Regions from separate parts of the Arthrobacter sp. zg-Y895 genome, predicted to be linked through region 3. Evidence: riboswitches for the same ligand, from Rfam matches in the RefSeq annotation. Region 3 holds a riboswitch; each other region holds the start of a gene.
The links. Region 3 has a riboswitch for S-adenosylmethionine ahead of LJ760_RS16475 (bifunctional o-acetylhomoserine/o-acetylserine sulfhydrylase). Riboswitches for the same ligand answer to the same signal wherever they lie in the genome.
Positions count from the first base shown of each region.

Region 1: linked by a shared signal. The riboswitch ahead of LJ760_RS05935 (cobalamin-independent methionine synthase II family protein) and the one ahead of LJ760_RS16475 (bifunctional o-acetylhomoserine/o-acetylserine sulfhydrylase) in region 3 are both predicted to bind S-adenosylmethionine.
Region 2: linked by a shared signal. The riboswitch ahead of LJ760_RS02770 (hypothetical protein) and the one ahead of LJ760_RS16475 (bifunctional o-acetylhomoserine/o-acetylserine sulfhydrylase) in region 3 are both predicted to bind S-adenosylmethionine.

Region 1 is NZ_JAJFZY010000003.1:880,385-890,215, forward strand. Features, by position in the region: gene LJ760_RS05910 (uracil-xanthine permease family protein) at 1-290, opposite strand, end outside; gene LJ760_RS05915 (SDR family NAD(P)-dependent oxidoreductase) at 428-1,303, shown strand; gene LJ760_RS05920 (aldehyde dehydrogenase family protein) at 1,300-2,736, shown strand; gene pgm (phosphoglucomutase (alpha-D-glucose-1,6-bisphosphate-dependent)) at 2,811-4,442, opposite strand; gene LJ760_RS05930 (hypothetical protein) at 4,559-4,924, shown strand; gene LJ760_RS05935 (cobalamin-independent methionine synthase II family protein) at 5,025-6,230, opposite strand; SAM riboswitch class IV at 6,250-6,373, opposite strand; gene LJ760_RS05940 (peptide MFS transporter) at 6,497-7,966, opposite strand; gene LJ760_RS05945 (MsnO8 family LLM class oxidoreductase) at 8,170-9,162, shown strand; gene LJ760_RS05950 (amidase) at 9,164-9,831, opposite strand, start outside.
Region 2 is NZ_JAJFZY010000003.1:221,401-231,231, reverse strand. Features, by position in the region: gene narH (nitrate reductase subunit beta) at 1-837, shown strand, start outside; gene narJ (nitrate reductase molybdenum cofactor assembly chaperone) at 834-1,532, shown strand; gene narI (respiratory nitrate reductase subunit gamma) at 1,529-2,344, shown strand; gene LJ760_RS02790 (MFS transporter) at 2,378-3,610, shown strand; gene LJ760_RS02785 (histidine phosphatase family protein) at 3,649-4,389, shown strand; gene LJ760_RS02780 (NAD(P)H-hydrate dehydratase) at 4,370-5,251, shown strand; gene LJ760_RS02775 (CPBP family intramembrane glutamic endopeptidase) at 5,293-6,057, shown strand; gene LJ760_RS02770 (hypothetical protein) at 6,209-6,613, opposite strand; SAM riboswitch class IV at 6,629-6,761, opposite strand; gene LJ760_RS02765 (LLM class flavin-dependent oxidoreductase) at 7,438-8,457, opposite strand; gene LJ760_RS02760 (RBBP9/YdeN family alpha/beta hydrolase) at 8,532-9,083, shown strand; gene LJ760_RS02755 (ATP-dependent DNA ligase) at 9,094-9,831, shown strand, end outside.
Region 3 is NZ_JAJFZY010000013.1:29,764-39,594, forward strand. Features, by position in the region: gene LJ760_RS16470 (VOC family protein) at 151-801, opposite strand; SAM riboswitch class IV at 962-1,078, shown strand; gene LJ760_RS16475 (bifunctional o-acetylhomoserine/o-acetylserine sulfhydrylase) at 1,156-2,472, shown strand; gene metX (homoserine O-acetyltransferase MetX) at 2,511-3,626, shown strand; gene LJ760_RS16485 (VOC family protein) at 3,632-4,411, opposite strand; gene LJ760_RS16490 (SRPBCC domain-containing protein) at 4,531-4,971, shown strand; gene LJ760_RS16495 (SGNH/GDSL hydrolase family protein) at 4,980-5,822, opposite strand; gene LJ760_RS16500 (alpha/beta hydrolase) at 5,911-6,573, shown strand; gene LJ760_RS16505 (RNA-binding S4 domain-containing protein) at 6,570-6,800, opposite strand; gene LJ760_RS16510 (DMT family transporter) at 6,877-7,890, shown strand; gene LJ760_RS16515 (glycine--tRNA ligase) at 8,082-9,470, shown strand; gene LJ760_RS16520 (GNAT family N-acetyltransferase) at 9,470-9,831, shown strand, end outside.

The sequences.
Region 1 (9,831 bases), on a different contig from region 3:
CCGATCGGAGCAATGAAGGCAAAGCTTGAACCCAGATAGCTGGGGACCCGTCCAGCCGTGATGATCAGGAACAGGATGGTTCCAATGCCGGAGAACAGCAGGGTGGTGGCCGGCGGAAAACCGGTCAGGAGCGGCACGAGGAAGGTGGCGCCGAACATGGCCACCACGTGCTGGGAGCCGATGCTGATGGTCCGCGGCCAGCTCAGGCGTTCCTCGGGAGCAACGTAGCTGCCCGGCCGGATGGTTTTGCCGTCTCCGTGGAGGGTCCAGTCCATACCGAATCTGCTCATGGTGGTGCCTTCCGGAGAAAGGGGGTGTCTAGGCCAAATTCTAGCGGTCCGGGATGACCGGGATGCTACGTTGCATAGGAAGAAGGCAAGGTGCAGGGCGGGACCTTGATCACAAACCGATTGGACGATGGAGCAGCATGGGCATTTCAGTTGCAGGACGCGTAGTTCTCATCACGGGCGCAGCCATGGGCATGGGCCGGCTCTACGCCGAGCGGGCCGTGCGTGAAGGCGCGGCGGCAGTGGTGCTGTGGGACCTCAACGCCGAGGCCTTGGAGGACACCGCCGCGCAGCTGCGGGAACTGGGCGCGTCGGCAATCCACCCCTACGCGGTGGATGTTGCCTCCCTGCCGGACATCACGGCCACGGCCGACCAGGTTATCCGGGAGGTAGGCGTACCGGACATCCTGGTCAACAACGCCGGGATTGTGCGCGGCAAGTACTTCTGGGAACACGCGCCGGAGGCGGATATCGACGCCGTTATGCAGGTCAACACCCTCGCCCCCATGCAGGTGACCCGCGCGTTCCTGCCCGGCATGATCGAGCGGCGCACCCCGGCCCGCATCCTGAACGTAGCCTCCGCCTCCGGCACACTGTCCGTACCGAAAATGAGTGTCTACACGGCTTCGAAATGGGCAGTCATCGGCTGGAGCGACTCGATGCGCCTGGAACTCACCGAGTCCGGCAACGGCCACGTTGCCGTCACCACCCTGATCCCCAGCTACATCAAGACCGGCATGTTCGAAGGCGCCAGGGGACCGCTGATGACTCCGCTGATGGAACCGGAATACGTGGTGGACAAGGCGTGGGAGGCGCTCCTTGCCGGGAAGGCACGGATCCAGCTGCCGTGGACGGTGGCGCTGGGCAGTGCCCTGCGCAATGTGCTGCCCCAACCGGCCTGGGACGTGGTTGCCGGCCGCGTCTTCAAGGTCTACCAGTCCATGGACCACTTCACCGGTCGGAAACCGGCGGCTCCGGCTGACGAAACTTCCCTCAAGGAAAGCACCCAGGCATGAGCGAGATGGTCTCCGCGTTCTCTGAGTCCATCCGCGATTCCGGCACCGACCCCGCTGGTTCCCCCGCGGCAGTTCCCTCGGTACTGGCCAAGGTGCGGGAAACCTATGACTCCGGCCGCACCCGGCCGCTCGCCTGGCGCCGGCAGCAGCTCGAAGGGCTGGTCCGGCTTTTCCACGAGCGGGAACAGGAGCTGGCGGACGCCCTGGCAGCGGACCTGGGCAAAAATCCGCTCGAAAGCTACGTCACCGAGCTTTCGCTGGTGCGGGCGGAGGCGGAACACGCACTGAAGCATCTGGAGAACTGGGCCCGCAGCCGGCGGGTTTCCGTCCCGCTGGGCCTGCAGCCGGCGTCGGCCCGGACCGAGCCCCGGCCGCTGGGCGTGGTGCTGATCATCGGTCCCTGGAACTATCCCGTGCAGCTGGTCCTGGCGCCGCTGGTCGGTGCCCTCGCCGCCGGCAACGCGGCGGTCCTCAAACCCAGCGAACTGGCCCCGGCGACGTCGGCCGTGCTGGCGGACCTGCTGCCGCGCTATGTGGACCCGGAAGCCGTCGCCGTGGTCGAGGGCGGGCAGGAAGCCAGCACCGCCCTGCTGAAGGAAAAGTTCGACTCGATCTTCTTCACGGGCGGGGAGCGCGTGGGCAGGATTGTCCTGCAGGCCGCCGCCGAACACCTGACCCCGGTCACCCTGGAGCTGGGCGGGAAATCCCCGGCCGTGGTGCTGGACGGCAACTGGGCCGCCGTCGCACGCCGCCTGGTCTTCGGGAAACTGCTCAACGCCGGCCAGACCTGCGTGGCGCCGGACTACGTCCTGGTGACGGAAGAGGCAGCGCCGGCGCTGAAGAAGCACCTGGTGCGGGCGCTTGCGGAGCAGTTCGGCAAGGATCCGTCCCGGAGCAAGGACCTGGGTCGGATTGTCAACGAACAGCACTGGGAACGGCTGGTGGGGCTGCTGGACAGCGGCACGGTCCTGGCCGGCGGGCGCAGCGACCGCGGCAGCCTGTACCTGGAACCGACCATCCTCACCGACGTGGCACCGGACTCACCGGTGATGCAGGAGGAAATCTTCGGCCCCATCCTGCCGATCATCGAGGTCCGGGACCTGGCGGAGGCAATGAAATTCATTAATTCCCGTCCGGTTCCGCTGGCCGCCTATCTCTACAGCAACTCTGCGGCGGACCGGAAGACGTTCGAGGAGGGGGTCCGGGCCGGCAGCATCAACCACAACGCCAGCACCGTCCAGCTGGCCGTACCCGGCCTGCCCTTCGGCGGCGCAGGTGCCAGCGGCACCGGCGCGTACCACGGGAAATACAGCTTCGACACGTTCAGCCAGCTGCGGCCGGTCTTCACCAAGGGCACACTGCTGGACACCCTCCGGTTCGCGTACCCGCCCTACACGGGGCTGAAGAAGCGGCTCCTGCGCCGGCTGCTGTAACCCGCTGCAGAACAGATAGAAGGGGTGCACCGGCAGGTGCACCCCTTCTATTTGCGGCCTGTTTACGGCGGAACCTAGGAAATCACGCCGTCCACGATGGCCTTGGCCTCGGCCTGGACCTGGTGCAGGTGTTCCTCGCCCTTGAAGGACTCGGCGTAGATCTTGTACACGTCTTCCGTGCCCGAGGGGCGCGCGGCAAACCACGCGTTTTCCGTGGTCACCTTCAGGCCGCCGATGGGCGCCCCGTTGCCCGGCGCCTCGGTCAGGCGCGCGGTGATTTCCTCACCGGCCAGGGTGGTGGCGGTAACGTCCGACGGCGAGAGCTTGGCCAGCGCGGCCTTCTGCTCGCGGGTGGCGGGTGCGTCCACGCGCGCATATTCGGGATCGCCGAACTGGTTGGTCAGTTCGCGGTACCGCTGGGACGGGGTCTTGCCGGTGACGGCCGTCATTTCCGAGGCCAGCAGGGCCAGCAGGATGCCGTCCTTGTCAGTGCTCCAGGGGCTTCCATCGAGCCGGAGGAAGGAGGCGCCGGCGGATTCCTCGCCGCCGAACGCGGTTTCGCCGGAGAGCAGACCCGGCACGAACCACTTGAAGCCCACCGGTACCTCCATGAGGACCCGCCCCAGGTCTGCGGTAACGCGGTCGATCATGGAGGAGGAGACAAGGGTCTTGCCCACCATGGCGTCTGCGCTCCAGCCGGAGCGGTTGCGGTACAGGTAGTCAATGGCGGTTGCCAGGAAGTGGTTCGGGTTCATCAGGCCCGCGTCCGGGGTGACAATGCCGTGCCGGTCGGCGTCGGCGTCGTTGCCCGTGGCAATGTCGTAATCCGCTGCCCGGGAAATCAGCGACGCCATGGCGTACGGCGAGGAGCAGTCCATGCGGATCTTCTCATCCCAGTCCAGGGTCATGAAGGCCCACTGCGGGTCCACGTTGGGATTGACCACGGTCAGGTTCAGTGAGTGCCGTTCCGCGATGGCGCCCCAGTAGTCCACGGAGGCGCCGCCGAGGGGATCGGCGCCGATGTGGAGGCCGGCGCTGCGGATGGCATCCAGGTTCAGCACCGCGGGCAGGTCTTCCACGTAATGCGCCAGGAAGTCATAGGTGCCCACCGAATCTGCCAGGCGTGCTTCACCCAGCGGGATGCGCCGGACCCCGTCCAGGCCGTTCTCCAGCAGCTGGTTGGCGCGGTCGGCAATCCAGTTGGTGATGTCCGATCCGGCGGGTCCGCCCGTGGGCGGGTTGTACTTGAAGCCGCCGTCCGCCGGAGGGTTGTGCGAAGGGGTGACCACAATGCCGTCAGCCTGTTCCGTGCGCGTGGAATTATGCACCAGGATGGCATGGCTCACGGCCGGGGTGGGGGTGAATCCGTTTCGTGCGTCGATCTGCACATTTACGCCGTTGGCGGCCAGGACCTCCAGGGCGGTGTTCTGCGCCGGTTCGGACAGGGCGTGCGTGTCCTTGCCCATGAACAGCGGCCCGGTGATGCCTGCGGATGTGCGGTACTCCACGATGGCCTGGGTGATGGCGGCGATGTGCTGCTCATTGAAGGCGCCGTTGAGGGAGGAGCCGCGGTGCCCGGAGGTGCCGAAGGCCACGCGCTGGGCAACGTTGGACGGATCCGGTACGACGTCGTAATAGGCGTCCAAGAGCGCGGTGAGATCTACAAGGTCGGAAGGTTCGGCGCGTTGGCCGGCACGATTAGACATACCCCTAAGCATGCCAAAGAAACGCAGTCGGCGTCAGACGCGCCGTACACGTAGAAACGCAGGGACAGCCGTATGCTTCTAGCCGAAGCCGCGGGTGCGGCGGGGGAAGGAAGCTGATGGCCACTTCGAGTAGTTCCGTGCCGCCGCAGCGAGCATTGCCGCACGACGGCCTGCGCCGCGGCGCCCGGGCCATGATGGTTTTCTTCAACGTGCTCTACCTGTGCGCCGCACCGGTGTTCTGGTTTTTCTGGACGCAGCGCTCGGCGTTCGCACTGCCGGCCTGGGCGGAAACCGCCGCGGGTTTTGCCAGCGGACCGTTGCCGGCTTTGGCTTTCGCGGCGGCCTGGGCCGCGGCGGGGATCCTCTTCGGGCGGGACCGGCGGCAGGCCGGAGCGGACGCGTTCAATTCCGTCTGTGCACTCGGTGCCCTGGCGGCAGTAAGCGGCATGCTGGCGCTGGTCAGCGCCGGACTGGACGGCTAAGGCGACGGGCAAGGGTGCGGCGGGCGGGATGCCGGTTCCGCCCGCCGCACCTTCGCACCGGTCAGTGGCCCTTTTCCTTGTTCAGTCCCTGCGTGCCTGCCTACCAGAGCCGGGCGCTGGCCAGCCGGGCACCTTCTCCGAGCGTCTCCAGCTTGGCCGCCGCGATCTGGGGATGCACCCGGCCGCCCAGCCCGCAGTCGGTGGACGCAATGACGTTCTCGCGACCCACCAGCCGGGCGAAGCGTTCAATCCGGTCCGCCACCAGTTCCGGATGTTCCACCACGTTGGTGGCATGGGAGACCACGCCGGGAATGAGGACCTTCCCGTCCGGCAGCTTGGTATCTTCCCAGACCCGCCATTCGTGCTCATGCCGCACGTTGCCTGCCTCGAAGCTGTAGCCTCCGGCGTTAATCTGCAGCAGGGTGTCCACCAGGTGGCGGAACTCGATGTCCGTAGTGTGCGGCCCGTGCCAGGAACCCCAGCACAGGTGGAAGCGGACCTGTTCCTCGGGCAGGCCGCGCAGGGCATAGTTCAGGGCTTCGACCCGGATCTGCGTGAACTTGAGGTAGTCCGCCACCGACGGCTCGGGGTTGATCTGGTCCCAGTTCTCGGCAATCGACGGATCATCGATCTGGACGATCAGCCCGGCGTCCACGATGGCAAGGTATTCCTCCCGCATGGCATCCGCGCAGGCGTAGATGAACTCCTCCTCCGTCGCGTAGTACTCGTTGGTAATCCGCGAACAGGAGCCGGGCGAGAGCGAGGCGAGGAAACCCTCGGACAAACCTGCCTCGGCCAAACCGGACTTGAGGTTGGCAATGTCGCTGGCCACGGCGTCGTACCCCGTGTATTCCACCGGACCCGTGACCTTGGGAAAGACCTTCTGCGCCCCGGTGGTGATGCCGGAGGTTGGGTCGGTGTAGGCATCGGCGAAGCGCTGCCGGTCGCGGCGGTCCCCGAAACTGGTGAGGACAACGTTGCCGGGCTCGGAGCGGTGCGGTTCCATGTTCCAGATCCCCGTTTCGGCAACGCTCAGGCCGCCAAGCCGGGCAAACGAATAGGACCACCAGGCCCCGTAGTCGACGTTCGCGGACATCGCATGCCCGTATTCGCCGTCGTTGGGGATGTCGATGCCCGCCTGGCGCTGGCGCCGCACGAGGTCGGCGACGGCGGCCTGCAGGAGTTCGGCGTAGCCTTCCGTATCCGCGGGGTCGGTTTCACGGGCCGCGTTTGCGGCAAGCAGTTCAGGGGTCCGGGGGAGGGAACCGGCGTGGGTGGTCAAAATACGGTCAGTGCTTTTGCGCATGGCAGTGATCCTTTAGGAATCTGTGCTCTTGCCCGCACCGGATGCCCAAAAGGCGGTGCAGGCCGCTTCGTCATCCGAACCACCCGTGAAGCATGGGGTTGGTGCACGGCCAAGTCGGAGCTTGGCGGCCGTGTCTCCTGAAGCTGGGACCCATCCTAACCATGCTGCAGGGATGCAGCCAAGTACGGAACGGGACGGCAAAAAGGACGGCGGCACCGGAGTGTTCCGGTGCCGCCGTCCTTAGTGAAACGCTTGGTGCCTGCCTGCTAGCGCACGCCGCCCATGAGCTTCTTGATGCCCGGGGTAGCCGCAGCCAGGGCAATGCCCAGGACGATCGCGGTAACGCCGCTGAAGGTGAAGTAGCTGACTTCGGTTGCCGGGTCGTAGAACTGTGCCAGCCAGCCCGCCAGGGTGGTGCCCAGGGAGACCGACAGGAAGAACAGTGCCACCATCTGGGTCCGGAAGACTTCCGGGGCCAGCTTGGTTGCCACGGACAGGCCGATCGGGGACAGGAACAGTTCAGCAAACGTGAACAGCAGCAGGATGCCGGCCATGGCCAGCAGCGGGGTGCTGTTCGGCGCGCCGCCGGAGAACGGAATGAAGGCCAGGAAGGCGAGGCCCATAACGGCCAGGCCCATGGCGAACTTCAGCGGGGAGGACGGCTGGCGGTCGCCCATCTTGGTCCAGACGCCGGCGAAGACGGCTGCGAAGATGATGATGAAGACCGGGTTGATGGACTGCACCCAGCTCGGCGGCATCTCCCAGCCGAAGATGCTGCGGTTCAGCGAGCTATCCGCGTACATTGCGACCACCGTGAACTGCTGCTGGAACAGGGCCCAGAAAGCAGCACTGGCAATAAACAGCGGCATGAAGGAGTACACCCGGCGGCGTTCCACCTGGCTCACCTTCTTGCTGCTGAGGATGATCACGAAGTACGCGACGGCGGCCACGATGGCGAGGATCGCCATAACCACCGCGAGGTTCTTGGCGGTCAACACTTCGAAGACAACGGCCAGCACGATGACGACCAGTGCGGCAGCCGCGATGAGGCCGACCTTCATGAACTGCTGCTTCGGCAGCGGGTTGGCTACCTCGTGGGCGGATTCGGGCAGGTTCTTGCGGGTCAACCCGTACTGGACCAGGCCGATGGCCATGCCGATGGCGGCCAGGCCGAAGCCGTAGTGGAATCCGTATTCGGTCCAGGCCAGGCCGGTCAGGATCGGGCCGATCAGGGCACCGATGTTGATGCCCATGTAGAAGATGGAGAAGCCGGCGTCGCGGCGCTGGTCCTTTTCGTCGTACAGGGTGCCGACGAGCGATGTCGCGTTGGCCTTCACACCGCCGGAGCCCAGGGCGATCAGGATCAGGCCGGCGGCCAGTCCGACGGCGCCTGGCAGGACGGCCAGGGAAATGTGGCCCAGCATGACCAGCGCGGCAGCGTAGAACAGCACTCGTTCTGCGCCGAAGACGCGGTCCGCCAGCCATGCACCGAGGATGGTGGAGAGGTATACGCCACCGCCATAGGCGCCGACCAGGGAGACGGCAATGGCTTCGTCGATGCCGAGGCCGCCGTCGGTGGTGCTGTAGTACATGTAGTACAGCAGGATGCCCTGCATGCCGTAGAAGGAGAATCGCTCCCACAGCTCAACGCTGAAGAGGTTGGCCAACATCCGGGGATGGCCGAAGAAGGTTTTACGCGCTTCTTGTACGCCTGAGGTACTGGGGGTATGGCTCACGAGGTTAATATTCCCACTCCCTCGCGGGGGTCAAGCAGCCCGAACTTAAAGAAACCGCCGGAGACTAGGCAGCTTTCCGTTGAGGTATGTTGAAGGTCACATGAAAAACGGATGATTTTGCCCGCGTTACATGCTTACGTGCCTGCATGACGCGCGGATTTGCACGGCTGCGGCGGAATTCCCTAAGCAGGCAGGGGGTTGGCATGGGTATGCCAAGCCTCAGCGTTCCCGTCTCGATCCTTGACCGTGCAAACTCCCGTGAAGGGTTTCCCGAGTCGGATGCGCTCAATGCAGTGCTTGCACGTGCCGAATCGGCAGACCGGCTGGGTTACCGGCGCTTTTGGGTTGCCGAGCACCACGCCGTGGCCGGAATTGCCGGCTCGGCCCCCGCCGTCCTGATGGCCGCCCTGGCGGCACGCACCAAAAACATCCGGATCGGCTCCGGCGGCGTGATGCTGCCGAACCACCAGCCGCTGGTCGTGGCCGAGCAGGCGGCGACGCTGCAGGCCCTGTATCCCGGCCGGATTGATCTTGGCCTCGGCCGTTCCCTCGGTTTCACTCCGGCGGTGCGGAAGGCACTGCGCGCCGGACCGGCCGAAGCGGAGGAATTCGAAGCGCAGCTGGCGGAACTGCTCGCCTATCTCGACGGCACCGCGCCGATCACCGCCCGCCCGCAGGACGGCGGACGGACGCCGGTGTTTGTGCTTGCCACCGGAGCAGGAGTGGAAATAGCAGCACGCGCCGGCCTGGGCGTCGTCCTCGGCGGCCCGGCGCTGTTCCGGCAGAACAGTGCCGGGCAGACAGGCGCGCTGGAACGGTACCGCTCCGCCTTCCGCCCCTCGGACCGTTTTCCCCGGCCCTACGTGCTGGCGGCAGCCAACGTCGCCGTGGCCGGCAGTGAAGAAGAGGCAAGGGAACTGCTGCTGCCCGAGGCGCATGCCCTGGCCGATTCCCGGACCAAGGGGGTGTTCCCCGCCCTGTCAGCAGCGCACAGCGCCGCCGAACTGTCCGGACGGCAGCAGGACCTGGTCCGCTCCACCCTTGAGACCTCTGTCTACGGAACAGTGGAACAGGTGCACGGCAGGCTCGAGGACCTGGTGGCTTCCGCCGGTGCGGACGAGCTGCTCGTTACCGGCGGTGCCTTCGATGTCGAGGGACAGCGGGAATCCGACCGGCTGCTGGCAGGCCTCTTCTAGGTCAGTACCCCAGCTGGGCCGCCACGGCCAGCAGATCCGCTTCCGCACCGGGCCGCCCGATCAGCTGGATCCCCATGGGTAGTCCGTCCGCGGTATCCAGCACCGGCAGGGTAATCGCGGGAAGCCCGCAGACATTCACCATGGAGGTGAAGGGGGAGTACCGGCACTGCCGTGCGTAATCCTCGTCCGCCCGGTCACCGGCGCCGGCATCGTCGCTGGTGTACCAGCCGAGGGGCCGTGGCGGCATTGCCAGGGTAGGCGTCAGGATCATGTCGTAGGCGCTGTACTGCCGGATGGTTTCGGCCTCGAAGGCGCGGAGGACGTCGACGGCGGCCACCAGGTCCGCGGCACTGCGCCGAAGGGCGCGCTGACGCATGACGGCGGCCAGATCGGTCAGCCGTTCTTCCCCGCCCGGTGCCAGAACGGCGGTGGCCAGCCCGGCCGTCCACACCACCTGGAATGCGTCCGGATACCGTTCGTCATAAACCAGGTCCGTGTCCAGCAGATCGTGGCCGGCACCGGTCAGGGCCGCGATACCGGCGTCGAGCGCCTGTACCGCCTCGGGATCAAGCCGGATCTCCAATCTGGATTCAAAGGGTGAGCGCGTGCTGATCCCGATCCGGAACCTGCCCTCGGCCCGCAGCGCGGCCTCGAGGAAGCTTCCGGTGG
Region 2 (9,831 bases), on a different contig from region 3:
GGTGCCCGGTCCGAAGGCATCCCGGAGGACTGGCTGGACGCCGCCCGGCGCTCGCCGGTCTACGCCCTGGCCAAGGAAATGCGGGTGGCGCTGCCGCTGCACCCGGAATACCGCACGATGCCGATGGTCTGGTACGTGCCGCCGCTGTCCCCGATCGTGGACGTGCTGAAGGAGCAGGGGCACGACGGCGAGGCGGCGGAGAATCTCTTCGGCGCCATTGAGGCCCTGCGGATTCCGGTGGAATACCTCGCCGAACTCTTCACGGCCGGGGACACGGACCTGGTCACCGCAGTGCTGCGGAAGCTTGCCGCCATGCGCGCCTACATGCGGAACATCACCCTGGGTGATGAGCCTGACGAGAGGATCGCGGCCGACGTCGGCATGACCGGCGAGCAGATTGTCGCGATGTACCGGCTGATGGCCATTGCGAAATATGAGGAGCGGTACGTGATTCCCGCAGCGCACGCGGAGGACGCCCACAACCTGGAAGAGATTGGCTGCTCCCTGGATGTGGAGGGCGGCCCCGGGATGGGACAGACAGGGGTCTTCGGTGAGGCTTCCGGGCGGCCGATGCCCGTGGCTGTGGAGAACTTCGAAGCCCTGCAGGCCCGCCAGCGCGGGGAGGACCCGACGGGCAACGGCAACCTGGGCGGGCGGGTGAACCTGCTCAACTGGGACGGGCGGGGCTCGCCGCAGGGGCTGTTCCCAGCCAACAACAACCGGGGCGCACCCGATGAGGGTGCCGGCGAGGGCATGGGTGCCGGATACGACCAGGCAGAGGGCGATGGGCCCGGATCGGATCAAGGCAGGGCTGACCGGGGCGGGCCGCAGCCATGAGCCTGCTGGAGAAACTGCTCGGCAAACCCGGGAAGGGCACCCTTGAGCCCGAGCCCTACGCCGATGCCCGGCCCGGCCGCAGCCGGGTGATCCGGCAGGCGGCTGCCCTGCTGCTCGAATACCCCAACGAGCAGCTGGTGGAACTGATCCCGGGAATCCGCGCGGCCCTGGCTGAAGCCGGGGCGCCGGCAGGGGAGCTGGAACCTCTCTTCGCCTGGCTGTCGTCCCGGCCGCTGCCGGAGGTGCAGGCCGCCTATGTGCAGGAATTCGACCTGTCCAAGCGGCACAGCCTGCACCTGACCTACTGGACCGACGGCGATACCCGCCGCCGGGGCGAGGCGCTCGCCGCCTTCAAGGAGATCTACCGCTCCCACGGCGTGCTGCCGGAAGGCACCGAGCTGCCGGACTACCTGCCCCTGGTGCTGGAATTCGCCGCCAAGGTTTCTCCGGAGGACGGGTACGAACTGCTGCAGCGCTACCGTCCGTCAGTGGAACTGCTCCGGCTGGCCCTGCGGGACGACGACCTGCCCTACGAAGGCGTCCTGACCCTGGTCTGCTCCACCCTTCCCGGTGTGTCCCCCGAGACCCAGGCCGCCGTGATGCGTACGGCGGGCTACGGTCCGCCCACCGAAACCGTGGGGCTGGAACCGTACAGCTCGCGGCTGCTGCCGGTGAGCGAAAGGAGCCACCCATGACTGCCGTACCTGCACCGCTGGACGTGCCGCCGCCGGAGAACGTGCAGGTGGGCGTGGACGACGTCATGCTTTGGGGCGTGCTGCCGTATCTGGTGCTGGCCATCCTGGTGCTCGGTTCCATCTGGCGGTACCGGTATGACCAGTTCGGCTGGACCACCCGGTCATCCCAGCTCTACGAGTCCAGGCTGCTGCGGATTGCTTCCCCGCTCTTCCACTTCGGGATCCTAGCGGTGATCGTGGGGCATTTCGTCGGATTGGTGATTCCGAAAACCTGGATGGACGCGATCGGACTCAACGAGGACACCTACCATTTCTTCGCCCTGAGCGTGGGCATCCTGGCCGGCATAGCCACGCTGGTGGGGATAGTCCTGTTGATTTACCGACGCCGGACCACCGGCCCGGTATTCATGGCCACCACCCGCAATGACAAGGGGATGTACATCTTCCTGCTGGCGGCGATCCTGACCGGACTGGCGACCACGGTCTTTTCCGTTTTCGACACGAACATCGTCAACTACCGGGACACCGTGGCGCCGTGGTTCCGCTCCATCTTCATCCTGCAGCCCGACATCACGGGAATGACGGCTGCCTCCATGTCCTTCAAGATCCATACGGTCTTCGGGCTGGTGCTCTTTGCCCTCTGGCCCTTCACCCGCCTGGTCCACGCGTTTACCGCGCCCGTGCACTACCTGTTCCGGCCCTACATCGTCTACCGTTCGCGGGGCCGGCGGCCGGTTCCGGGTGCGAGGACGCCGCGCGGCGGCTGGGACCCCGTGGGGACCCCCGATCGGGACCGCCCGGGCACACCTTAGAACCGAGTTCATCTGGCGGAAGGCAGGCAGCCCATGTCCACAGCATCTTCTCCTCCGGCCGCAGGCGCAGACTTCCGGTCCGGCCAGCTGCGGAACCTCATCGTGGCAACCATTGCCTCCACGGTGGGGTTCTGGGCCTGGACGATCATCGGGCCGCTCTCCAGCCGCTACGCCGCAGACATGGACCTGGGGGCCGGACAAACCTCGGTCCTTGTGGCCATGCCCATCCTGGTCGGCTCGGTGGCCCGGATCCCCGTCGGCGCCCTGACGGACCGATACGGCGGGCGCGTTATGTTCACCGTGATCCTGGGAGTGACGGCGCCGCTGGTGCTGCTCACCGGAATCGTCGGCCAGCAGGGAAACTTCCCGTTCCTGGTGGTCATCGCGTTCTTCCTCGGCATTGCCGGGACCGTCTTCGCGATCGGCATCCCCTTCTGCTCCGCCTGGTACGAACGCAGCCGGAAGGGCTTCGCGACCGGCGTGTTCGGGGCCGGCATGGTGGGGACGGCCGTGTCGGCGTTCTTCACCCCGCGGCTGGTGGCCGCCGTCGGCTACATGGGCACCCACATCACCATCGCCGTCGTCGTCGCGGCCATGGCGGTGCTGAGCTGGCTGATCCTGCGTGAATCCCCGGCCTGGTCACGACCCACGGAACCGGTGCTGCCGAAGATCACCCACGCCTTCACCCTGCGCGTCACCTGGCAGCTGTGCTTCCTGTACGGCGTGGTGTTCGGTGCGTTTGTGGCGTTCTCCAACTACCTGCCCACCTATCTGGGCAATGTCTACGATTACGACGCGACCGCGGCAGGAACCCGGACCGCAGGCTTCGCCGTGGCCGCCGTCATCGCCCGGCCGATCGGCGGCACCATCGCGGACAAGGTGGGGCCGAAGCTGGTCACGCTCGTTTCCTTTGCCGGCACGGCGGTCCTGGCCGTTATCGTTGCCCTCCGCCCGGAGGAAGAGGAGGTCTACGGTACGGCGTTCATCCTGATGGCCTTGTTCCTGGGGCTGGGCACCGGCGGAGTGTTCGCCTGGGTGGGCCGTGCCGCTCCGGCGCAGGATGTGGGTACCGTCGGCGGGATTATTGCCGCCGCCGGCGGGCTAGGCGGCTACTTCCCGCCGCTGGTTATGGGGGCAACCTATGACCCGGCGAACCGCAGCTATTTCGTGGGCCTGATGCTGCTTGCGGCTTTTGCCGCCGTCGCCCTGCTGCTGACGTTCACGGTGCGCAACGGCGGCAGGGTGGACACTCGCTCCGGTGCCTGAGCCCTTGGCCTCCGGAGGCCGGCGGGTAGAGTCGGAGCATGGGTGCAATTGAACTGATTCTGGTCCGTCACGGTGAATCCGCCGGCAACGTGGCCGCTACCCGCGCCGGCCGCGAGGGCGCCGAACGTATTGACCTTCCCTGGCGGGACCCCGACGTCCCGCTCAGCTCCGACGGCGAGGAGCAGGCTGAAGCGCTTGGCCGCTGGATTGCCGGGCTTCCCGCCGATGAGCTGCCCGAGTCTGTCTGGTGTTCACCCTACCTGCGGGCCCGGCAGACGGCCGAATTGGCGGGGCTGCCCGGCCTCACCGGCGTCATGCGGATTGACGAGCGCCTGCGGGACCGGGAACTGGGGATCCTGGACCTGCTGACCTCCGCCGGCGTCGCGGCGCGTTATCCCGAGGAAGCCGAACGCCGGTCCTGGCTGGGGAAATTCGCCTACCGTCCGCCGGGCGGCGAGTCCTGGGCCGACGTCGCGCTGCGGCTGCGTTCGGTGTTCCGGGACCTTGACGACGAGGAAGACGGCAAGCGTGTGGCAGTGGTTTGCCACGACGCCGTGATCCTGCTGATCCGCTACGTTTTGGAACGGATGAGCGAGCAGGAACTGCTGGACACCGCCGCCGCCAACAGCGTGCGGAACGGCTCAGTGACCCGGCTGGTGCGCCCCGCCGGCACCGGGCCCTGGAAGCTGCACACCTTCAACAGCGTGCTCCACCTGCAGGACAGTGGAGCACCGGTAACCGAACATGCAGGAGAAACTGATGACATCCACCCCCGCTGAGCTTGTTACCCCCGCGCTGCTGCGCGGCTGGCGGCTTTCCACCGAGGCCTCCGGCAAGGAGGACCGCGGCACCGTGCTGGTGGTCGGCGGAGCCCGGAGCACTCCGGGAGCGGTGATGCTGACCGGGCTTGCCGGGCTGCGGGTCGGCGCAGGCCGCCTGACCATGGGGTTGGCGGAATCGGCAGCGATCGCCGTCGCCGTGGCCATCCCCGAATCCGGGGTGGTGGGACTGCCCGAGGAAGACGGCGGGATTGACGGCGCTGCGGCAGGCAAGGTGCTCGAATCCGATCTTTCGACGGCGTCGGCAGTGGTAATCGGTCCCGGCCTGGACGACGCCGAGCAGGCCGCAGCGCTCCTGCAGTCAGTGGTTCCTCTGCTCGGGAAAAAGACGCAGGTGGTACTGGACGCCTTTGCCCTGGGAGTGCTGCCCGGGCTGCCGGAACTTTACGACACCCTGGCCGGCAGGCTGGTCCTGACCCCGAACGGTGCAGAAATCCTGCGTCTCCTCGAGGACGAGGATGCCGACGAAGACTCTCTGGACCTGCCGAAAGCCTCGCTGGAGGTGGCACGGAAATACTCCGCGGTGGTCAGCGCGCACAACGTCATTACCGCGCCTGACGGAAGGAGCTGGGAAGTGCCGGCCGGGAACTCGGGCCTGGGTACTTCCGGGTCCGGGGATGTCCTTGCCGGTGCGGTGGGAGGGTTCCTGGCCCGCGGTGCGACGCCGGAACAGGCAGCGTGCTGGGGCACCTATCTGCACGCGGTGAGCGGGGACCGGCTCTCCGCCTCGCGGGGACCGCTCAGCTTCCTGGCACGGGAACTGCTCGAGGCCATGCCGCCGGTGATCGCGGAGTTGAGCTAGCGAGGGCTGTATCCCGGCGGAACGGCCCATATCCTGAGGTAATGACAGCGAACGAATACCGGACCGGCCCTCCGGGGCGACCTGCGGCCCAAATTCCGTGGCTTTCCTACCGTTTCACCCGCCGTGACGCCGTGGCAGCAGGTTTCTACGTGTTGTTCCTGCTGGTCCTGAGCTTTGCGCCCGGACTCGTCATGCCTGTCCTGGTGCTGCTGGTTCCGGATCCGGTTGCAGCTGCCTACGTCCTGAACCTGGCGTTTTACGGGGTTGCCGGCCTCTTGGCTTTCCTCGCGGCCAGGCCCTACGTGGTGCGCGAAGCCAAGATCCTGGCCACTCGGCCGGTGCTGTCCCTGTCCCTGATTCCTGTCGGCGTCATCGCCATGCTTATTGTCACCATGATCGGGGCGTTGCTGAGCGGGCAGGTCGAAACGGCGGTGAACCAGGAAGCCGTGGAGGGATTTGTGGGGTCCGTTTCGCCGTGGCTGGTGGTGCCGCTGCTGGTGGTGCTGGCGCCCTTTGTCGAGGAGTACATTTTCCGGCACCTGCTGATCGGCAAGCTCAGCCGCTACTGGAATCTCTGGGGTTGCTGCATCCTGTCGGTCCTGTTGTTCGCCTCCATCCACATTGTGGGCAAGGAATCCCTGTCCCTCCCGGTGCTGATGCCCTACCTGGCGATGGGAGCCACCCTTGTGGGCATCTACGTCTGGGCCGGAAACAACTTCATGCTTTCCTACGGTGTGCACGCCGCCAAAAACCTGCTGGGTGTCATCCTCATCTACAGCGTGCCGCCGGAGCTGCTGCAGCAGTAGCTGCCGTCTGCCTTCTGGACAGCTAACGCCGGGGTCCGTGGCTGGCCTCGTAGCGGAGGGCACGCACCCCGACGTTCCCCTGCGACCGGTTTCCTCCGCGTAGCTTGCTCTGCCCCGGTATCCGTTGGGATCCCGGGGCGTAGCAGAACGGCTAGGAGCCGGCCTTTTCGATCCGCTCAGTTTCCGGGGCCCGAACCAGGGAGCCGTTGCATGGAACCACCTGCTCCGGCCGGGCCAAGTAGAAAAAAGAACTCCGGGCATCCGAATCGAATCCGCCGGGCACCATCAGTGTGGAATAGCGCTGGCACCACTGCGGGGTGTCGACGGCGGCCGCGAGCGCAGTGGCGACGGCCGGAACGTTGTGGAACCACATCAGGTGCTGGGTTCCGTCGGACACCAGATAGATGAGGTCCAGCTGCGGATCGGCCGTGACTTCGACGTCCGACCACTGCTCCCAGCCCTCGAGGCGGCGGCGATGGATCCAATGGATGTTGTGCCCCGGGGCGAAGCCGCTGCAGTTGCTGAGACCGGATTTGCTGACACTGGAAATGCTCACAGTGGGTTCCTTTGCAGGTTGTCCTTGCCTGCGACGTATGACGCAGGCCGCTTCGTCATCCGAACCACCCGCCGAACAGTGGGGTTGGTGTGGGGCCAGTCGGAGCTTTTGTGCCCGGTAAACCGGGCGAAGGCCACATCTCGTGAAGCTGAAACTACTGTAGCTGAGGCCACTGACATTTCGACAGAGGACCGTTTCCGGGTGTGCGGTTGTGCGCGTTCCGGTGGGTGCGTCGGGCGGTGCGATGGGGGTACGTTCCCGGTGGGTGCGCCGGGCGGACCGGAACGGCGGCAACGAAAATCCCTGCTCGCAGAGCTCGCAAGGATTATTAAAGCCGCCTAACCCGGCCCGTCCGGAGCCTGCGTTCCGCACCTCACCTGCCATCAACCCCGGGAGACCGCTGGACGAACATCCTCACGCTCGCCGCCGCAGGAGCTGGGGTCAGAACCCGCCACCGGAGACACGGGGGCCACATCCCGCCACCGGAGACACTGAGGAGCTGGGGCCCATGCGCCGCCGGAAGGTGACACCACACGCCGCCGCCGGAGGGGCTGGAGGAAGGCGGCTTTAATATTTCCCGCGAGCTCTGCGAGCGGGGAATTTCGTTGCCGCCGTTCCAGCCCCGCAGGGGGCGGACGCAGGGGACGAACTCTAGGGGGACCGCCCGCAGGGGGGCGAACTCTAGGGGGACCGCCCGCAGGGGGGGGGCGAACTCTAGGGGGACCGCCCGCAGGGGGGGCGAACTCTAGGGGGACCGCCCGCAGGGGGGGGCGAACTCTAGGGGGACCGCCCGCAGGGGGCGGGTCCGGCCCCAGGGACGAGACTTACCGCCAGCCGGCCCCCGGGGCCACAAGCTTGACGATGCTCTCCAGCAGATGTGCATTGTACTCCACGCCCAGCTGGTTCGGCACGGTCACCAGGACGGTATCGGCCTCCTGCACCGCGGCGTCCGCGGCCAGCTCTGCGGCAATGACGTCCGGTTCCCCGATGTAGCTCTTCCCGAACCGGGCCAAGCCGCCGTCGAGGTGGCCCACCTGGTCCCGGCCTTCGGCCTGCGCCCGCAGCCCGAAGTAGTGCCGGTCCTGCCCGGTCACCAGCGGAATGATGCTGCGGCTGACGGACACCCGCGGGGTGCCCTGGTGTCCGGCGTCGGCCCAGGCCTTCCGGTACACCGCGATCTGCTCGGCCTGCAGCTGGTCGAACGGCACCCCGGTGTCCTCGGTCAGGAGCGTGGAGCTCATCAGGTTCATGCCCTGCTCGCCGGTCCACTTGGCGGTGGCCCGGGTCCCGGACCCCCACCAGATCCGCTCCGGCAGTCCGGGGGACAGCGGGTCAATGGCCATGGCTCCGGTGCTGCCGGTCATGGCCGGATCAGCCTGCGCCACCCCGGCGCCGGCAATGGCGGCACGGAACACTTCGGTGTGCTGCCGGGCCATTTCCGCGTCGGAGGAATCCGGGCCGGGAACGTAGCCGAAGGACTCATAACCGCGCAGGGCAGGCTCGGGGGATCCCCGGCTGATGCCGAGCTGCAGCCTGCCGCCGCTGATCAGGTCCGCCACTGCGGCGTCTTCTGCCATCGCCAGCGGATTCATGTAGCGCATGTCGATCACGCCCGTGCCCAGCTCGATCCGGCTGGTCCGTGCCGCCATGGCGGAGAGCATGGGGAAGGGGGCGGAGAACTGCGGGGCGAAGTGGTGCACCCGCATGTACGCGCCGTCGACGCCGATTTCCTCGGCGGCGACCGTCAGTTCAATCTGCTGCAGTATTGCGTCCTGCGCACTGGGAGTCATCGATCCCACGGCATTCCGGTAATGTCCGAAGGACAGGAATCCTATTTTCTTCATACAAGCTCCAGCGCCGGAAACGCCGGCAGTATTCCCGGTCACCTGCGCCGAACCAGTGAAAGGAAACAGCCCCAGTGCACATCACCATGGTCCCGGGCTATCAGGGCTCACCACCGGAGCAGTGGCAGAGCCGCTGGGAGGCGGAGCTGCCGGACGTCACCCGCATCGCGCCGTCGTCGTGGGATGAACCCGAGCTGGAGGACTGGATGGCGGCGCTGGACCGGGCCGCCGGCGCGCAGAACGGTCAGACGGTCCTGGTGGCACACAGCCTGGGCTGCCTGGCGGCGGTGGAATGGCTGCTGCGCAACCCCGACGGCGCCCACGGGGTGTTCCTGGTCAGCCCGCCCGATCCCGTTGCCGCTTCGTTTCCGCAGGCCGCAGGAACGTTCCGGTCTCCGCGGATGCAGGAACTGCCCGTGCCCGGCCTGCTGATTGCCAGCGAGAGCGATCCGTACTGTGCGCTGCCGGCCGCGCAAAGCATCGCCGCGGCCTGGAAGGTGCCCGTTATTGATGCCGGCGAGCTGGCCCACATCAACGAAAAGAGCGGGGTGGGCTACTGGGAGCAGGGCCGCGACCTGCTCACGGCCTTCACAGCAGGGCTGGGGGAACCGGCCGCAATCGGATAAGAATGGGCACATGGACCTTCCAGTGATGCCCCCGGTTGCCCCGATGCTGGCCAAATCCGTCAGCGCCCTGCCCCGCGGGGACTACTTGTACGAACCCAAATGGGACGGATTCCGGTCCATCATTTTCCGGGACGGCGACGACGTCGAGATCGGCTCCCGGAACGAGAAGCCAATGACGCGGTACTTCCCTGAAATCGTCGAAGCCCTCAAAGCGAACCTGCCCGAGAGGTGCGTGCTGGACGGCGAGATCGTCATGGTGGCTCCGGACGGCAAACGGCTGGACTTCGAACTGCTGCAGCAGCGGATTCATCCCGCCGCCAGCCGGGTGAAACTGCTCGCGGAGGAAACCCCCGCCCGATTTGTGGCCTTCGACCTGCTGGCCCTGGGCGACGTCGACTACCGGGACCGGCCGTTCTCCGAACGCCGGGAGGCCCTGGTCCAGGCGCTGAAAACGGCACAGGCACCGGTGTCCGTCACCGCCGCCACCGACGACGCCGACCAGGCGCAGGACTGGTTCGGCCGTTTTGAAGGTGCCGGCCTGGACGGCGTGGTGGCCAAACCGCTGGACGGCCCGTACGCGCCGAACAAGCGCACGATGGCCAAGCTCAAGCACGAACGCACTGCGGACTGTGTGCTCGCCGGCTACCGGGTGCACAAATCCGGCCCCGATCTGATCGGCTCCCTGCTGCTGGGGCTCTACAACGACGACGGCGTGTTGGTGAACGTGGGCGCAGCAAGTTCCTTCCCG
Region 3 (9,831 bases):
AACCGGACATACCGCAGGGGGGGGCACCGTGCGGGCACATTTCGGGAAAAGCCTGCCGGTTTGGGAAATTCCTGCCACGGCGCAGCGCAGGGATTTCCCGAACCGGCAGGAAAACCCCAAAACGGCAGCAGAAGCAGCAGAAACCCAGTGCTAGATCTCGACAGGACCGTTCGCGGTGTCGAAGGTGACGGACATGATGCCCGGTGTGCCGGCCGGGGCAATCCACGTGACATCCACGTTCTCCAGCGGCTTCTCCACGGGATGGCCCAGCCAGTCGGTGACGCGTGCGGCGGACCCGGCAATGGTCAGGGACTTCAGCTTCACCGAACCGGGCATTCCCGGAATGGCGTTGGAGGGGTGCAGCTCCGCTGTGCCGTCGTCCCAGCGGAGCAGGTAGGGCACCTGCGGATCGGCAATCAAGCCGTTGATGCCGATCTGCCGCCAGGTCAGCTCCTGCCCGTCGGGGAACTTGCGGTTGCCCGGGACGGACTGCCGGCCGAGACGTTCCTCGAAGGGCGAGAGGTCATCAACGGCAACACACCAGCCCATCCAGCCGCCGCCGCATTCGGAGCGCTGGCGCACGGCCTGGCCGAACGGCGCCTTGTCCGACGCCGGGTGGTTCAGGACCTCCACCACCTCGACGTACTGGTTGTTGGCCAGGGGCAGGATCATATTGCGGGTACCGAATCGGGGGTGGACGCCACCCTTCACGAAATCGGCGCCGAGAGCAGCAGCAATCCTCTCGGTAGTGGCCAAAAGACCGTCAGGTTCACAGGCATAAGAAACATGGTCCAAGCGCATGCGGCCCATTGTGACACGTTGTGATACCCGTCTCGACCAAGGGAAGCCTAAGTGCGGAATGTTCCCCGACGCAGTACCGGATTACAGCCAAAAGGCTCCGGCATTTCACGGTGCGTCACAGAGGTTGCGCGACGGCGGCATATCGGTTTCCATAGGTGCAGGTCATGAGTGCCAGCAGATAGCCCCGGCTTGCTGGCCGGCAACCCTCCAACCGCGGTGGGGTGCCCCGGGTGAAGACCTGGCCGTACGCCAAACGGGCGTCCGGCAAGCGCGGGTCCCACGACCCCACCGGACATCCGGCGTACCCGGATGCACCCCGGCGGCGTTGTGCGGCCCCTGGTTTGAAGGAGCATCATGAGTGCAGACTGGTCATTTGAAACCCGCCAGATCCATGTAGGCCAGGAGCCCGACGCCGTCACCGGCGCTCGTGCCCTGCCGATCTACCAGACGACATCCTTCGTTTTTCCGAGTGCAGAGGCCGCTGCGAACCGGTTTGCCCTGGCCGAACTGGAACCGATCTACACCCGGATCGGCAACCCTACCCAGGAAGCGGTGGAAAACCGGATTGCCTCCCTTGAGGGCGGCGTCGGCGCCCTGCTGCTGGCGTCCGGGCAGGCGGCCGAAACCTTCGCGCTGCTGAACCTGGCGCAGGCCGGTGACCATGTGGTCGCCAGCCCCAGCCTCTACGGCGGGACCTACAACCTGCTGAAGCACACCCTGAAGCGGTTCGGCATCGAAACCACCTTCGTGCAGGACCCGGACAACCTGGACCACTGGCGCGATGCCGTCCGGCCCAATACCAAGGCCTTCTTCGGCGAGGTGGTCTCCAATCCCCGCCAGGATGTCCTGGACCTGGAGGGCATCAGCGCCGTGGCCCACGAGGCGGGCGTGCCGCTGATCGTGGACAACACGCTGTCGACGCCGTACCTGATCCGTCCGATCGAATGGGGAGCCGACATAGTGGTCCACTCGGCCACGAAGTACCTCGGCGGGCACGGGACGGCCATTGCCGGCGTCATCGTCGATTCGGGCAACTTCGACTTCGCCGCGGATCCGGAGAAGTTCCCCGGGTTCAATACCCCGGACGAAAGCTACAACGGGCTCGTTTACGCCCGGGACCTCGGCGTCAACGGGGCCCTCGGGGCGAACCTGGCTTTCATCCTGAAGGCGCGGGTGCAGCTGCTGCGGGACCTCGGGTCCGCCGTGTCGCCGTTCAACGCGTTCCTGATTGCCCAGGGACTGGAAACGCTGAGCCTGCGGCTGGAGCGGCACGTAGCCAACGCCGTCGCCGTAGCGAACTGGCTGGAAGGCCACGACGACGTCGTGTCGGTTGCGTACGCGGGCCTCGAGTCCAGTCCGTGGTTTGAGCGTGGCCGCAAATACGGGCCGCGCGGCACCGGCGCCATTGTCTCCTTCGAGATCGAGGGCGGCATCGACGCCGGCAAGCGCTTTGTGGACGGACTGGAGCTGCACTCACACGTGGCCAATGTCGGAGACGTCCGTTCCCTGGTGATCCACCCGGCGTCGACCACCCACAGCCAACTGGGTGCCGAAGCACAGCTCGCCGCAGGGGTCAGCCCCGGACTGGTGCGCCTCTCGGTCGGCATCGAGCACATCGACGACATCCTCGCGGACCTTGACGCAGGGTTCCGGGCCGCCAAGGGAGCATAGCGCCCGTGTCACGGCACCCGGCACCCCGGCACGAGCCGCTGACGGTGCCCCCGCTGCAGCACCCCTCCAATCAGGATGGGGTGCTGCAGTACGCCTCCATCGGCGGACTGGAGCTGGAAACCGGAGGGTACCTGCCCGACGTCGTCCTGGCCTACGAGACGTGGGGGCAGCTGGACCCGGACGCCGGCAACGCCGTGCTGGTTCCGCATGCGCTGACCGGCAGCACCCACGTAGCCCGCGGGAGCAGCACCGAACCGGGCTGGTGGGAGGAGCTGGTGGGCCCGGGCCGGACTGTGGACACTCGCCGGTACTTCGTGGTCTCGGTCAACATGCTGGGCGGTTGCTACGGCTCCACGGGACCTGCCTCGGCTGACCCGGACGGATTGCCGTGGGGCTCAAGGTTTCCGTTCGTCACCGTCCGGGATTCGGTCCGGGCGGAGGCGCGGCTGGCGGACCGGCTGGGAATTGCACGGTGGCATGCCGTGCTGGGCGGTTCGCTCGGGGGAGCGCGGGCGCTGGAATGGGCGGTGACCGAACCGGACCGGGTGCGGCACTGCGGGGTGATCGCAGCCACCGCAGCCAGCACGGCCGAGCAGATCGCGTTTGCCCAGGCGCAGCTGGCCGCTATCCGGCTGGATCCGGATTTCAACGGAGGCGACTATTACAACGGCACGCCTCCGCTGGCCGGCCTCGGCCTGGCCCGCCGGATTGCGCACATCACCTACCGGTCCGAACCGGAACTGGAATACCGGTTCGGACGCAGTTCCCAGGCGTCCGAGGACCCTTTCGGCGCCGCCTACGCGGCCGGAAGGGGCCGGTACTCCGTGGAGAGCTACCTGGACCACCAGGCCCGGAAACTGGCCGACCGGTTCGATGCCAACAGCTATCTGGCGCTCACCGAAGCCCTGGTCAGCCACGACGTCGCCCGGGGCCGGGGAAGCCTGCGCGCGGCGCTCGCAGGCACGACGGCGGACTTCTTCATTGCCGCGGTGGAATCGGACCGGCTCTACTTTCCCCAGCAGTCGGCGGATCTGGCAGCGGCCCTGCCCCGGGGAACGCAGGTCCATCTCATTCGGGCACCCATCGGGCATGACGGTTTCCTGACCAGCGTCCGGGAGATTTCCGGTGCCTTGAAGCGGGAGGTGTTCGGGTAGGACGCTTAGGCGTCCGGGGCCTCCATCAGCCAAAACGCTGCTCCGGTGGGGTCGGCCAGCTGGACCATCCGGCCGAAGTCGGAATCCTCCGGCACGCTCAACACCGATCCGCCCAGCTGCTCCGCCTGCTCGGCCGCGGCGTCGATGTCCGCATGGCCGAAGTAGATCTCCCAGTGGGAGGGGACGTCCTCCGGGAGTTCAGCGGCGGCATCCATCACCCCGGCCACCGGACGGCCGTTGCTTTGCAGCGTGGAGTAGCGGAACTCGTCGGTGTCTGACAGGACCTCTGTTTCCCAGCCGAACACGTTCCGGTAAAACGCCAGGGCCGCCGGATAGTCATTGGTCATGAGCTCGTACCAGACCGGTGCCCGGGTCTCATCGATCCGCGCGAATCCCCGGTGGGTATCCGGCTGCCAGACACCGATGGCCGCTCCGGTGGGGTCGCCAACCACTGCCACCGTGCCCTGGTCCAGGGCACGCGCCGGGTCCAGCATCACCTGCCCTCCGGCGGCGGCAGCGGAATCGGCTGTGGCGCCGGCGTCGTCGGAGGCAAGGTACACGGTCCAGAAATCCGGGAACGTGTTCTCCGGCGAGTTCTGCATCATGCCGGCCACCACGTCCCCGTTGTGCCGGAAGTGGAGGTAATGTCCGGATTCCCTGCCCAGGTCCACAGCGTCCCAGCCGAGCAGTCCGGCATAGAACTCCCGGGCCCGGGCAGGATCGGAGGAGGCCAGATCCGCCCAGCAGGGGGAACCGGCAGGGAAACGATCGGGTGCAGCGGGCATGGCGGGCCACCTCTTTTTAGAGGAACTGCAGGGATATCCGCAGTTATACCAACCCCGTTCGGCGGACAACAGGGGCCTACCCCTTGCCCGCCGCGGCAATTCATGGGAGAACATTCCCCATGGCAGATCGGATCTCGCTTTCCGGCCGGGCGCAGTGCACCCCGGAGGTTCTCTGGCACGTGCTCGTTGATAACCGGGCGGCCTGGTGGCCGGACATGGACTTCGCTGCGCATCCCGGAGCGCCCCTGAAAGAGCGGTGGAGCGAGGACGGAGTGGAGCACACAGCCACCGGTACGGTCCTGGCCGTCGCCCCCGGCCGGCTGCTTTCCTTCCGCTGGACCGCACCCGAATGGGGTGCCCACACAGTGGTCAGTTTCGAACTGACCGACGAAATAGATGCCACGGGGGTGGCAGTGACCGAGAGCGGCTTTGCAGCGCTCGACGCCGGAGTGGGTGCCGAACTCTCCGCAGCCCACCGGGAAGGGTGGGCCTTCCACCTGGCGAACCTCATTGAGCAGGCCGAAAAGACCGACCAGGCACAGCAGGCGGGCGGCTCCTGAAAGCAGGTCTAGTCAGCTGATCCCTGCGGCATCCGCTGCCCGAACATCGGTCCGGCCTCGGGACGCTTGGCGGAGATCCCGTCACCCGAGGACTGGTGCCGCACCCGGCGGACCACCCACGGGAACAGGAACTCGCGGGCCCAGACCATGTCCTCGGAGCGCGCCGTCCGCCAGTTTTTTGCAGGCAGCGGTTTGGTCTCCAGGGGCTGCAGTGAATGCGGCACCTGCAGGGTATCCAGCACCATCGCGGCAATGGTGTGGTGTCCCAGCGGGGAGAAATGCAGGCGGTCCGGAGCCCACATCTGCGGATCATTCAACTCGCGCAGCGCCCACATGTCGGCAATGACGGCGCCGTGCCGCTTGGCTACGGTCCGCAGGTTTTCGTTGTAGATCGCCGCCCGGCCCCGGACACCGCCCAGCACAGGAGTGCTCCCGAGATCAGGGCCGGTAAACAGGACCACCCCGGCACCTGATCCGCGCAGCCGGGCCACGGCGCCGTCCATGCGTTCGGCCAGCCGGTCCGGATCGCCGCCGGGACGGATCACGTCGTTGCCGCCTGCGCAGATGGTGACCAGGTCCGGCTTCAAGGCGAGGGCCGGCTCCAGCTGCTCGTCAATGATCTGGTTCAGCAGCCGTCCCCGGATGGCGAGGTTCGCGTAGGAAAAGTCGGGCTGCCCCGAAGCCAGTTCCTCCGCCACCCGGTCCGCCCAGCCGCGGTTGCCGCCCGGACTGTCCGGATTGGGATCGCCGATGCCCTCGGTGAAGGAATCGCCCATGGCCACGAACCGGGACCAGAGGTGCAGCGGCTGCTGCGCCTGCCGGGAATCGGGGGCGGAAACGGCTTCGGGCAAGGAATTTGTACTCACCGGTCAATACTTGCAAACCGACCCTTGGCTACGCGACCGTAGGTTGTAAATACCGGCATGCCAGAATAAATGCATGACGAAATCCGCGTGGAATCCTGTTGTCCTCTGGTCCAAACCCGAAGCCGAACGGGCCGGCACCCCGCTGCTGGTGCTGTTCCACGGTTACCTGGCCAATGAAGAGGACCTGATGGGGCTGGCCGATTACCTGCCCTCTGACTTCACCATCGCTTCGGTCCGGGCACCGCAGGCCTCCGGGCCGGGCTACACCTGGTTCCCGCTGATGAGCGACGCCGATTACTCAGTGGACGCAGTGGTTGATTCGGTAGCGGACGTCGCCGCATGGCTCGACACCGTTCGGGACAATCACACCAGCGTCAGCCTCTTGGGCTTTTCGATGGGGATGGCCGTGGCCACCACCCTGATGCGGCACCGGCCGCAGGACTTCGCCGCCGTCGTCGGACTCTCCGGTTTTGTGGTCCCTTCGCAGGACAACCCGTTCTTCCACGACGACGAACTGCAGCCGGGCGGCATGCAGTTCTTCTGGGGACGCGACCAGGCCGACCCGGTCATCGACGCGCCGCGGATCGAATACACGCACGCGTGGCTCAATGCCCACACCGCACTGACCAAGATCCTCTATTCGAACATGGGCCACGGCATCAACATGCAGGAGCTGGGCCATGTGAAGGAGTTCCTGGTGCATACGGTGCTGCGCGCCAACACCCGGGCGAACTAGCCCTCGCGGGTAACCCGCACCGTTTCGCCGTTGACGGAGACGAGGTCGCCGGCGTGCAGCTGGCGGCCGCGGCGCTCTTCAATGTCGCCGTTGACCTTGACCATTCCGTCTTCGATCAGCTGTTTGGCCTGGATGCCGTCCTCGGCCAGGTTGGCGAGCTTGAGCAGCTGGCCCAGGCGGATCATTTCGTCGCGGATGGGAAGGTCTTGGGCATCGGAGGAACTCATGCCTCCATTCTGCCCGACTTTCCCGCCGCTGCTTCCGCTGGCCGGTCCGAGCCGTTGACGGTTGTAGGGTAGTCGGGTGCCAAATGCTGTGCGGATGTCCCCGCTGATCGGTCTGCCCCTGTCCCTGCTCGCCGGGGTTGCCATCCCGTCCCAGGCCCGCGTCAACGGCGCCCTGGGGGAACGGCTCGACGACGGCCTGGCCGCCGCCCTGGTCAGCTTCCTGGTGGGGCTGGTGGTCATGATCGGCATCAGCCTGGCCCTGCCCCGCGGCCGGGCCGGCGCCGGACAGCTGATTCCCTCGCTGCGGGAACGGCGGTTCCCGCGCTACTACGTGCTGGCCGGCATGATCGGCGGCTACTTCGTGCTCTCCCAGACCCTGACGGTGGCCGTCCTGGGCGTGGCAGTGTTCACCGTCGCCGCCGTCGCCGGGCAGACCCTCACCGGGCTGGTGGTGGACCGGCTCGGTATCGGACCGGCGGGCAAGAAGGCGCTGACCGTGATGCGCGTAGTGGGCGCGGTGCTGACCATTGCCGCCGTGGCCTGGGCCGTCAGCCCGAAGCTTGGGGGCGGGGGAGAGCCGTCCGAATGGCTCCTGCCGGTGCTGCTTCCCCTGACCGCCGGCATGCTGATGAGTTTCCAGCAGGCCATGAACGGCACCACGGGCATGCATTACGGCACCCCCATCACCGCCACGCTGGTGAACTTCATTTCCGGCACCGTCCTGCTGGCCGCGATGTGGGGGATCAAGGTGGCGGTTTCGGGACCGGGCAATCCGCTGCCCGGCGAGTGGTGGCTGTACCTCGGCGGGCCGCTGGGCTGCATCTTCATCGGTGTAGGTGCCCTGCTGGTGCGCAGCCTGGGAGTCCTGCTGACCAGTCTCGGGCTCATCGGCGGACAGCTGATCGGCTCGCTGCTCCTGGATATTGTCTTCCCCGCGCCGGGTTCGGTGGTAGTGGCGGCAACGGTCCTCGGCACGCTGCTGACACTGCTCGCCATCGTGCTGGCCACGCTGCCGTGGAACATGCCCGGCGGCGGCCCGTTCCGCCGTCGTCGTACCGGCCGGACCAACATCGGATCCACCCCGCGCTGAACCCGGAAAACGCCGCTCGCGCGGGCCGGTAGGTAAGCGGGGCGTCGCCGCCTTAAGCTGGTAGTTGTAGCTTTGCCCGGGCGGCTCAGAACCGTGCACCCGTTTCGCGGTGGTACGGATGCCCAAGGGACACCAGAAGAGGACCGCACCCAGCGGCCCCCTCGACACGAAAAGAACGGCGGTACCATTCCATGGCTTCGACCAAATCCAAGCTGGATCCCATCATCTCCCTGGCCAAGCGCCGGGGGTTCGTCTTCCAGTCGGGAGAGATTTACGGCGGGTCCCGGTCCGCCTGGGATTACGGCCCCCTGGGTGTCGAACTCAAGGAAAACATCAAGAAGCAGTGGTGGCAGCACATGGTCCGCGGCCGCGACGACGTCGTCGGGCTGGATTCCGCCGTCATTCTTCCGCGCCAGGTCTGGGAAGCTTCCGGCCACGTTGAGGTGTTCTCGGATCCGCTGGTGGAGTGCCTGAGCTGCCACAAGCGCTACCGGGCCGACCACCTCGAAGAGGCCTACGAGGAAAAGAAGGGCCACGCGCCCGAAAACGGCCTGGCCGACATTGCCTGCGCCAACTGCGGCACCAAGGGCCAGTGGACCGAACCGCAGGAATTCTCCGGCCTGCTCAAGACCTTCCTCGGCCCCGTGGCCAATGAAGAAGGAATGCATTACCTTCGCCCCGAAACCGCGCAGGGCATCTTCGTGAACTTCAACAACGTGCTGACCACTTCGCGCAAGAAGCCGCCGTTCGGCATCGGCCAGATCGGCAAGAGCTTCCGCAACGAAATCACGCCGGGCAACTTCATTTTCCGCACCCGCGAGTTCGAGCAGATGGAAATGGAGTTCTTCGTCGAGCCGGGCACGGACGAGGAATGGCACAAGTACTGGATCGAAAACCGGTTCAACTGGTACACGGAATTGGGGATCAACCCGGAGAACCTGCGCCTCTTCGAGCACCCGCTGGAGAAGCTCAGCCACTACTCCAAGGGCACCACCGACGTCGAATACCGCTTCGGTTTCCAGGGCTCCGAGTGGGGCGAGCTCGAGGGCATTGCCAACCGCACCGACTTCGACCTCGGCACGCACTCCAAGCACTCCGGCACGGACCTGAGCTACTTCAACCAGGCCACGAACGAACGCTTCACCCCGTACGTGATCGAGCCCGCCGCCGGCCTGACCCGTTCCTTCATGGCGTTCCTCGTGGATTCCTACACTGAGGATGAGGCACCCAACGCGAAGGGCGGCGTCGACAAGCGCACCGTCCTGAAGCTGGATCCGCGCCTGGCACCGGTCAAGGCTGCCGTGCTGCCGCTCAGCCGCAACGAAGACCTTTCGCCCAAGGCCAAGGACCTCGCCGCGCAGCTGCGCCGCAACTGGAACATCGACTTCGACGACGCCGGCGCCATTGGCCGCCGGTACCGCCGACAGGACGAAATCGGCACCCCGTTCTGCATCACCGTCGACTTCGACACGCTCGAGGACCAGGCTGTGACCGTCCGCGAACGCGACACCATGGCGCAGGAGCGCGTGAGCCTGGACAAGGTTGAGGGCTACCTGGCCGAACGGCTGATCGGCGCGTAATGGCTATTTCGTTCCGCGAATGGCGTGAAGACGACGATCTCAAGCTCAACCAGCTCTGGGGCGACCCGGAGAGTGCGCAGGCCGGGCAGTTCCGTGCCGTGCTGCGCCCGTCCTCCAATGAGCCGTGGAGCCGCTGCATCGTGGCCGAAGACGACGGCATTCCGGTAGCAGCCGGCGTTGTCTACGAGACGAGCCTGCACCCGGACCGGCTGTGGGCCTACGTGGAGGTAGCCCGGGAAAACCGGCGCGCCGGCCTGGGCACCGCCCTGCTGGGCATGCTGCGCAAGGAAGCCGAGTCGGCGCCGTCGGGCGTGACCAAGCTGCGCGCGAAGGTGGAGCCGGGCACCCCGGCCGCCGGGTT